3 regions of the Bradyrhizobium genosp. A genome follow, and region 3 is predicted to be linked to each of the others. Evidence: predicted binding sites of a transcription regulator. Region 3 holds the regulator's gene; each other region holds the start of a gene.
What was found. Region 3 encodes PhoB, which activates phosphate uptake and scavenging genes when phosphate is short. Its sites were predicted from a motif close to TGTCATNNANCTGTCAT; they were not measured.

Region 1 (3,275 bases), 2.9 Mb from region 3:
CCGAGGATGTGATCCTGGCCGACGACCTCCGACAGCGCACGCGGCCGCAGCCGGTCCGGCAGCGGATGCGGGGCCTCGTGATCGAGCCCCGCCGCGGCAAAGAGAGTTGGCGTCTCCTGTGGTCGCTTCGGACTCATCCGCCCAGCGTGACATTGATCTGTTGGCCGCCGCGCACCAGCGTGATGCGCCAGAGCCGCTGGCTTGTGCCCGCCGCCTTTTCGAGGTCGCCGGTCCTGCCGATCTTCTGGTTGTTGACCGCCAGAATGATGTCGCCCTTCTGGAAGCCGACGCTCGCCGCCGCGCTGTCGCCGCCGAGATCGGTGATCACGACGCCCTCGGTGTCGGCGTCGAGATGCAGCTCGTCGGCAAGCGCCGGCGTGATGGTCGAGACCTTCGCGCCCTGGAACGGCGAGCGCGCGGTGAGGACGAGCTCATTGCGGCCGGTATCCGGCGCGGTCTCGAGCGCGATCGCCAGCTTGAGCGGCCTGCCGCCGCGCTGCGCGTCGATCTGCGCCGTGCCGCCGAGCGGACGGGTGGCAAAGCGGTAGTCGAACGCGTTGGGATCGTCCACGGCCTGGCCGTCGATCCCGGTGATGAGGTCGGATGATTTCAACCCGGCCTTTGCCGCAGGACCGTTGGGAACGACGCTCGCGACCAGCGCGCCGGTCGGCGAACGCAAGCCGAGGCTCTCGGCGATCTCCGGCGTCACCGCCTGCAGCTTCGCACCGAGCCATGGCCGCTTCACCGCCGTGCCGCCGCTCTTGGCGGAGGCAACGACGACGCGCACCATGTTGGCGGGAATCGCAAAGCCGATGCCTTGCGAGCCGCCGGAGCGCGAGTAGATCGCGGTGTTGATGCCGGCGAGCCGGCCGTTCATGTCGACCAGCGCGCCGCCGGAATTGCCTGGATTGATCGCGGCGTCGGTCTGGATGAAGAACTGGTAGTCGGTGATGCCGACTTGCGTGCGCGCGAGCGCCGAGATGATGCCGTGGGTCACGGTCTGGCCGACGCCGAAGGGGTTGCCGATCGCCATGACGACGTCGCCGACCATCAGCTCATCCGAATTGGTGAATTCGAGCGCCGGAAACTTTTCCTTGGTGTCCTTCAGGCGCAGCACCGCGAGATCGCTGCGGGAGTCCTTCAGCACGATCTCGGCCTCGAACTCGCGCTTGTCCGACAGCGACACCTTCATCTGGTCGGCGCCCTCGATGACATGGACGTTGGTGACGACGAGCCCGGAGGAATCGACGATCACCCCCGAACCCAGCGACCGCTGCACCTGCTCCTGCTGCTGGCCCGGTACGCCGAAGAAACGCCGGAAGATCGGGTCATCCAGCAGCGGATTGCGGTTCTGGACCACCTTGGCGGCATAGACGTTGACGACCGCCGGCTGCACCCGCTGCACAATCGGCGCATAGGACAGCCGCAGTTCGGCCGGCGACGACGGGACGCGACGGTCCTGCGCCGAGGCCGGATCGACATTACCTGCGAAGGCCATGCACATTGCCGTGATGACGGCGGTCCAGATCGATCGAAACATTCCTACCTCTCGGAAAAGACGCCGGAATATAGGCGCGTTCGCCCCTCAATAGAAGGGCGCGAGGGGGCAATATTCGACCTCTGTCAGGTGTGGCCCGAACGCAAGCCCCGCGTACAAAATGACAATTTGCGGGCGCCGCTCATTGGCATGACGCGCATCATCCTGCATGCTGTGCGGAGACGGATTCGGCTGCGACGAAATTACATCAGTAGGAACCATCGCAGCCGTGGCGCGCTGTCGCGGGACGGTCATGGATCATTCTTAGGCTCTCCCGTTGCGACTTGGGGAAGTTGGTCGGCAAACGGAGTGGACGACGTGACCAGGAAAACATTCATAGCTGCAACGCTGGGTATCGCCGGCACGTTTGCGGCGTCGGGGGCGCATGCACAATCGGCAAGCAATAGCGACCAGGAGATCGCTCTCCTCAAGCAGCAGCTGAAGATGATGGAGCAGAAGCTCGACAAGCTGCAGAACCAGACCGCAGCGAACACGGCGGCCACGGCGAAGACCAGGGCAGAAGCAAAGGCTGAAGCGAAAGCCGAAGCACGCTCCGAGGCGAAGGCGGTCGTCGCCAACGCCAACGCAGCGTATCCAGTCAAAGGCGCGCCGCCGTTGTCCGGCGTGATCGTAACGATGCCGAACAACCGGCCGACGATCTGCACCGCGGATCAGGCCAACTGCGTCGCCATCACCAGCCGCGTGCATTGGGATGTCGGCGGCTACGACTATCGCCCCAACTCGGCGTCAACCTCGCCGCAGAAGCTCGACAGCGGCGAGAACGTCCGCCGCGCACGCATCGGCGTCGTCGGCAAGTTCTTCAACGATTGGAATTTCGCGCTGATCTACGATTTCGGCGGCTCGTCGGACGGCTTTGGCGGCGCTGCAGCCGGCTCACTCCCGGGCGGTGGCACGTCCGGAATCGAGAACGCCTACCTCAGCTACACCGGGCTGAAGCCATTCGGCGGCAAGATGGCGATCGAAGCCGGCATCATGGACCTGCCCTACACCCTCGACGAGGCCACGAGCTCCAACGACATCATGTTCATGGAGCGCGCCTCGTCGGGCGTCATCGCGACCAATATCGCGGCCGGCGACTTCCGCTCCGCCGCCGGTGCGCGCTGGTGGAATGACGTGTTCTGGGCGGGCGCTTACGTGACTGGTCCGACCACGGGTACGGCCCACGAGGAAGGCACTGCGGTGCCGAGCAGCACCGAACAGTACGGCGCGGTTGCCCGCGTCGCCGGCCAGGTCGTCAGCGGCAACGACTACTCGATCCATCTCGGCGCCGACGCGCAGTGGCTGATCCAACCGGCGCGCAGTCTTTCGACGGCGGGCACGCGCGTCCAGACGGTGACGCTCAGCGACCGGCCCGAGCTGCGGATCGACCCGACCGTGCTGGCGACGACGGCCGCAATCGCCAACGCCTCCGGTGTTCAGGTCTACAGCGCCGAAGCGGCGGCGACCTATGGACCGCTGATCCTCCAGGGCGAATATTTCTGGTACAATGTCGATCGCAGTGCGAACACCGGCCTGCCGCCGATCGGGGCGCCGAGCGTGCAATTCCAGGGCGGCTATGCCCAAGCCGGCTACGTGCTGACGGGTGAAACCCACACCTACAATGCAGCCAATGCCGCCTATAACGGCGTCAAGCCGGCGCATCCGTTCTCGCTGGACGGCGGCGGTTGGGGTGCCTGGGAGATCGCGGGCCGGTTCTCCACGGTCGATCTCAACGACA
Region 2 (3,275 bases), 740 kb from region 3:
GGCCGACAAAGTTATCGGCGACCTCGCCAAGGATCCGTCGATCATCGCGCTAAGTATGCCGATCGATTATTGGGATTATCTCGGCTGGAAGGACACGCTGGCAGATTCACGTTTCTCGGCGCGGCAGCGCGCCTATTCACGCATGCGCGGTGACCGCGAGGTTTACACGCCGCAGGTCGTGGTCAATGGCGCCGTGCATGTCATCGGCAGCGACCGGTCCGGCATCGAAAACGCAATCGGCAAGACGGACACGGGCACGGGCGTGATGAGCGTGCCGGTGACGATGTCGCTCGCGGGTAAGCAGATCAACGTGTCGGTCGCGGCGAGCAAGGAGCCGGCGATCTCGCATGGCGAGGTCTGGATCTGCTCGATTGCGAAATCGGTGCCGATCGAAATCAGCCGCGGCGAGAATCGCGGACAGCAGATCACCTACCACAACGTCGTGCGCAATCTGCTCAAGGTCGGTGACTGGAACGGACATCCGGAAAGCTGGACGGTACCGCTCGAGAACCTCACCTCTCGCGATGGCGTCGACGGCGCGGTGGTTTATATCCAGGACGGCAGCCGCGAGAAGCCGGGTGCGATGCTGGGTGCGGCGTACACGTCGCTGCACTGATTCTCTAACAGTACGCTCGCTCTATCTCCTCATGGTGAGGAGCGCGCCCTTGCGCGCGTCTCGAACCATGCAGGCCCGCGCTGCTGCGTCGGGGCCTCGATCCTTCGGGACGCCGGTTCGCGACTCTTCAGAATGAGCAGAGGGAATATTTCGCGCGAATGTTCGGAGAGAAGTTCGCCGCGGCAGCAACACCCCGACACAAACAAAAAAGGACCAACTTGCGTTGGCCCTCCTTGTCGTGCGTACAGACCCGATCCTGTTCGACCCCGGGGGGCTGGGGGCTGAGGAATCCGGAACCGAAAGGACCGGGTCAACGCACACAGGTCTTTTCGCAGTGCAGGGCGGCGGGCGGTTGGCGGAAAAGCGGCGATCCTGTGATTCCTGCTAACGATCCCGTGACGGTTTGTCGCTGAGAAGTTCCACCGTTGCATGTGTCATGATTCGCAACCCGTTGGCGAGGTGAACCGCGGTTCCTTCGGGGGCACTCCAAGAGCCTCTTGCGGCGGGGAACAGTTGGCGCAATCATGCAATTGTCATGATCCGCGGCTCCGGGGACGGTCTTCGCGGAGGCGGGTCGTGCCGATGCGACAGGAGGCGCTGCATGAGTTTGACGCCGGAGGATGCCGATCCGAGCGAGCAGCGCGCAGTGGCGCGCCCCGCCGCTGCGAATGCCCAACTGAGCCGGGTGACGTTCAACCGGCTCGAGCTGAACCGAATTCTCAACCTCTATGGCCGCATGGTCGCCGACGGCGCGTGGCGCGACTATGCCATCGACTTTCTGAAGGACCGCGCGGTGTTCTCGGTCTATCGTCGCGCCTCCGAAGTGCCGATCTACCGCATCGAGAAAGATCCGCGGCTGGCCCGCAAGCAAGGCATGTACAGCGTGATCTCGGCGACCGGCCTGATCCTGCGCCGCGGCCACGAGCTCGACAGCGTGCTGCTGGTGATCGACCGGAAACTGGCGGTGGTGTAGCAACCATCGTTCGTCATTCCGGGGCGCGACGAAGTCGCGAGCCCGGAATCCATTCATCCACCGTCTGTGCCGTTCAATGGATTCCGGGCTCGCGCTCGCGCGCCCCGGAATGACGAGTGCAGTTACGTCCCCGGCACCGTGCTCGCGCCCTCGCCGAGGTCGCGCTGCATCATCACCGTATCCAGCCAGCGGCCGAATTTCAGGCCGACATTCGGATGCGTGCCGATCATCTTGAAGCCGCGCCGGCTGTGCACGCCGATCGAGCCGGCATTGGCGGAATCGCCAATCACCGCGATCATCTGGCGGAAGCCGCGTGCCTCGCATTCGGTGATCAGCCGCTCCAGCAGCAGCGAGCCGATGCCGCGGCGGTGGAAGGCGGGATCGAGATAGATCGAGTTCTCGACCGTGAAGCGATAGGCCGGGCGGGGCCGGTAGGCGCCGGCATAGGCGTAGCCGCCGACGCGGCCGTCGAGCATGGCGACGAAATAGGGATAGCCGCCGTCGACCAGCGCGCGGTAGCGGCGCGTCATCTCGGCGAGGTCGGGCGGCTCGATCTCGAACGTCGCGGTGCCCTCGCGGACGGCCTGCTGATAGATGGAGGTGATGGCGGGGAGGTCGGCCTCAAGGGCGGGCCTGATTTCGGGTGCGGACATGGGGGAAGATTAGAGGCTTCGCGCGGCGGCTGGAAGAGGCAACGATGCTTCCACATACTCCGTCATTGCGAGGAGCCCTTGCGACGAAGCAATCCAGGCTATCCCCGTGGAGGCAGTCTGGATTGCTTCGCTTCGCTCGCAATGACGGAGTGTGAGGAGACACCAGTGCCAAACAAAAACCCCGGCCTCACGGCCGGGGTTCGTGTCCGTTCTCTCCGGTCTGGCGCTTAGTCGCGCTGGCCGAGAAGCTGCAGCAGCAGCGTGAACAGGTTGATGAAGTTCAGGTACAGCGACAGCGCACCCGAGATCGCCGCACGCTCGGCGATGTCACCGCCGGCCGACGCGTAGCCGTAGATGTAGTCGTTCTTCAGCCGCTGGGTGTCCCAGGCGGTGAGGCCCGCGAACACCAGCACGCCGACCACCGAGACGATGAACTGCAGCGCGGTGCTGGCCAGGAACAGGTTCACCAGGCTCGCGATGATGATACCGATCAGGCCCATGAACAGAAACGAGCCCATGCCGCTCATGTCACGCTTGGTGGTGTAGCCGTAGAGGCTCAGCGCGCCGAAGGTGGCCGCGGTGATGAAGAACACCCGCACGATCGAGGTGTGCGTGTACACCAGGAAGATCGAGGACAGCGAGATGCCCATCAGCGCCGAGAACACCCAGAACAGGATCTGGGCGGTCGAAGGGGCGAGACGGTTGATGCCGGCCGAGATCACGAACACCATGGCGAGCGGCGCCAGCATGAACAGATATTTCAGCGGGCTCACGAACATCGCGTAGCCGAACGGCGTCAGGAACAGCTTGCCGACGCGGACCGCTTCCGCGGTCGGAACGTCAGTCACGGCAGCCATGTAAACGCCGAGCGCGGCCAGGCCGGTGATAGCCAGGCCAATGCTCATGTAATTGTAGATGCGCAGCATGTAGGCGCGCAGACCGGCGTCGACCGTCGCGGCGTCAACACGCCCGGCGGCCCGGCCGAAAGGAGAAGCGTAATTGCGGTCTAGGTCCGACATGGTCGAATTCCCGT
Region 3 (3,275 bases):
TGACCCTTGGAGAAGTGATGATGGCGGACCAGCTTGATCACACCCTCCAGCGCTTCGGCGCCGGAATTGCAGAAGAATACGAAGTCGGCAAAACTCTCGTTGCAGAGCCGGTTCGCGAGCTTCTCGCCGTCCGGACTCTGGAACAGGTTCGACATGTGCCAGAGCTTGGTCGCCTGCTCCTGCAGCGCCTTGACCAGCGCGGGATGGGCATGGCCGAGCGCGTTCACCGCCACGCCCGACGTGAAATCGAGATAGCGATCGCCATTGGTTGCGATCAACCAGACGCCTTCACCACGCTCAAAACCAATGTCGGCCCTGGCGAAAACGGGGAGCAAATGCGGTGCTGCGCTGTTAGCCATGATGATCTCTTTGGATGTTTCGGACGGCCTGAACGTGCGTTGCGCAGCGCATCATTGGTCCGGAAAACGAAACGTGCCGCCTTTTAAGGGCGGCACGCACGACTATCTTATGCTTGGCACCACGGGTGTCAATGCCGCCCGGAAAGCCCCACGAAATGCTGATTCCGTAGTCTTGCGGTGCCAGATTTGCGGGGTTTTGGCCACGGAACATGTGGAAGCGAGTCGGCGGACTCTTGCGCGTGAGTCACGCCATATTGTAGCGTTTGGCTTGTCAGATACGACATCTCGTGCAGCGGTTCTGATCCTCTAAGTCCTCATGTACCGGCGTAAACGTTCGGGCGTCTCATTGCGCCCGGCGAGCCTTAAGGGATTCTGACGGCACGGGTTTTTCGAGGCTTAGGCATTCGTCGTGCGGCCCCAGGATGGCAGGCGCCGGCGAAGGAAAGGGTGCAATGACGGTTTTGACCTGGTCGGATGATCGCGTCGAGCAACTGAAAAAGCTCTGGGAGGCCGGACTTTCGGCCAGCCAGATCGCGGCAGAGCTCGGTAATGTCACCCGCAATGCCGTGATCGGCAAGGTGCACAGGCTTGGCCTCTCCGGCCGCGCCAAGAGTCCGTCTTCGGCAGCTCCGCGGCCGCGCAAGGCGCGCCCAGCGCAGCACATGATGCGGGTGAGCAGGCCTATGGCACGCGGCAATACCGCGCTGGCGCAGGCCTTCGAGGTCGAGGTCGAGGCCGAGCCGGTCACCTACGACAACGTGGTGCCGATGAGCCAGCGGCTGTCGCTGCTCGAATTGAACGAGGCGACCTGCCACTGGCCGGTCGGCGATCCCTCGAGCCCGGATTTCTTCTTCTGCGGCGGCAAGGCGCTCTCCGGGCTGCCCTATTGCGCCCAGCACTCGCGGGTGGCGTATCAGCCGGCAGCGGATCGCCGGCGTGCGCCGGCGAAGCCGAGCCCGCGCTGAGGTTCAGCGCGCGACGAGTCAACAAAGTTTGGTGTCGTCCCGGCCTAGTGCGCAATTGCGCACGGGGGCCGGGACCCATTCTCCGAGAACGCAATTTCTGCGCTAAGGGGTCACTCCAAGTCCCGCCCACCACGTCCACCTGTGGCTATGGGTCCCGGCCCCCCGCGCGCAATTGCGCAACTAGGCCGGGACGACATTGGAGTCTGTGGCCGCAGCTCAAATCAAACTGCCAGCCCTACGTCTGCTCGGCCTTTGCAAAGCGATCATCGAGCGCATACCCCGCGCCGCGGACGGTGCGGATCGGGTCCTGCTCGCGACCGAGATTGAGCAGCTTGCGCAGGCGACCGATATGCACGTCGACGGTGCGCTCGTCGATATAGATGTCGCGGCCCCAGACGCTATCGAGCAGCTGCTCGCGCGAGAACACGCGGCCGGGGTGCTCCAGGAAGAACTCCAGCAGGCGATATTCTGTCGGGCCGAGATCGATCGGCCGGCCGGAGCGCGCCACGCGGCGCTTTTCGCGGTCGAGCTCGATGTCGCCGAAAGCCAACACGGTAGCGAGCCGCTCGGGGCTTGCGCGCCGGAGCAGACCTTTCACGCGCGCCAGGAGCTCAGGCACCGAGAACGGCTTGACGATGTAATCGTCGGCGCCAGTCGCAAGGCCCCGCACCCGCTCGCTCTCCTCGCCGCGCGCGGTGAGCATGATGATCGGCAGCTGCTTGGTGTCGGACCGCGCACGAAGCCGCCGGCACAGCTCGATGCCTGATAGTCCCGGCAGCATCCAGTCGAGCACGATCAGATCGGGGATGTGCTCCTTGAGGCGGGTGTCGGCGTCGTCGCCGCGCATCACCGTCTCGACGTCATAGCCGTCGCCTTCGAGGTTGTAGCGAAGCAGCTCGGTCAGAGCTTCCTCGTCTTCAACCACCATAATGCGTGCGCCCATGGTGTCGTGGCTCCTTGCGTGTTCAGGTATCGTGAAATCAGGTGTTCGGGACCGGCGCGGCGAACGTCGTCATGTCGCCCTTCGGTCGCTTGTCGGTGATGGCCTGGCCTTCGATCATGTAGAACACGGTCTCGGCAATGTTGGTGGCGTGGTCGCCGATCCGCTCGATGTTCTTGGCGCAGAACATCAGATGGATGCAGAACGAGATGTTGCGCGGATCCTCCATCATATAGGTGAGGAGCTCGCGGAACAGCGAGGTGCAGATGGCGTCGACTTCCTCGTCGCCCTTCCACACCGCCATCGCCGCCGGCAGGTCATGCGCCGCATAGGCGTCCAGCACCGACTTGACCTGCTGCTGCACGAGGTCGGTCATGTGCTCGAGGCCGCGGAACAGTTTCAGCGGATGGAAATCCGTCTCCAGCGCCGCGACGCGCTTGCCCATGTTCTTGGCGAGGTCGCCGATGCGCTCGAGATCGGTCGCGACCCGCATGGCGCCGACGATTTCGCGCAAGTCCACCGCCATCGGCTGGCGGCGGGCGATGGTGAGCACGGCGTGCTCCTCAATCTTCTTCTGGAGGGCGTCGATGTCGGCGTCGGTGGCGACGACGCGCTGGCCGAGCGCGACGTCGCGGCGGATCAGCGCGTCGACGGAATCGACGATCATGCGCTCGGCGAGGCCGCCCATTTCCGCCACCGACCGGGTGAGCTCCTGGAGGTCGGTGTCGAAGGCCTTTGCGGTATGTTCAGAACCCATATCCAGTCTCCTCAGCCGAACCGGCCGGTAATGTAATCCTGCGTGCGTCGGTCGGTCGGCGACGTGAAGATCTTGCTGGTGTCGTCGAACTCGATCAGCTCGCCGAGATACATGAAGGCGGTCTTGTCGGAGACGCGGGCCGCCTGCTGCATGTTGTGGGTCACGATCGCGATCGTGTAGTTCTCGGACAGCTCCTGGATCAGCTCCTCGACCTTCGCAGTCGAGATCGGATCGAGCGCCGAGCAGGGCTCGTC

Region 1: the regulator PhoB is predicted to act here: its motif matches at 1,776-1,792, upstream of ACP2YP_RS24225 (OprO/OprP family phosphate-selective porin).
Region 2: the regulator PhoB is predicted to act here: its motif matches at 1,137-1,153, upstream of ACP2YP_RS02230 (DUF2794 domain-containing protein).

What each region holds. Positions count from the first base shown of each region.
Region 1 is NZ_CP188196.1:5,186,576-5,189,850, forward strand. It holds gene ACP2YP_RS24215 (replication-associated recombination protein A) at 1-137, opposite strand, end outside; gene ACP2YP_RS24220 (DegQ family serine endoprotease) at 134-1,540, opposite strand; gene ACP2YP_RS24225 (OprO/OprP family phosphate-selective porin) at 1,856-3,275, shown strand, end outside.
Region 2 is NZ_CP188196.1:480,537-483,811, forward strand. It holds gene ACP2YP_RS02225 (DUF1223 domain-containing protein) at 1-616, shown strand, start outside; gene ACP2YP_RS02230 (DUF2794 domain-containing protein) at 1,218-1,589, shown strand; gene ACP2YP_RS02235 (N-acetyltransferase family protein) at 1,712-2,242, opposite strand; gene ACP2YP_RS02240 (Bax inhibitor-1/YccA family protein) at 2,470-3,261, opposite strand.
Region 3 is NZ_CP188196.1:8,124,620-8,127,894, forward strand. It holds gene ACP2YP_RS38105 (aspartate aminotransferase family protein) at 1-359, opposite strand, end outside; gene ACP2YP_RS38110 (GcrA family cell cycle regulator) at 812-1,324, shown strand; gene phoB (phosphate regulon transcriptional regulator PhoB) at 1,560-2,267, opposite strand; gene phoU (phosphate signaling complex protein PhoU) at 2,305-3,021, opposite strand; gene pstB (phosphate ABC transporter ATP-binding protein PstB) at 3,033-3,275, opposite strand, start outside.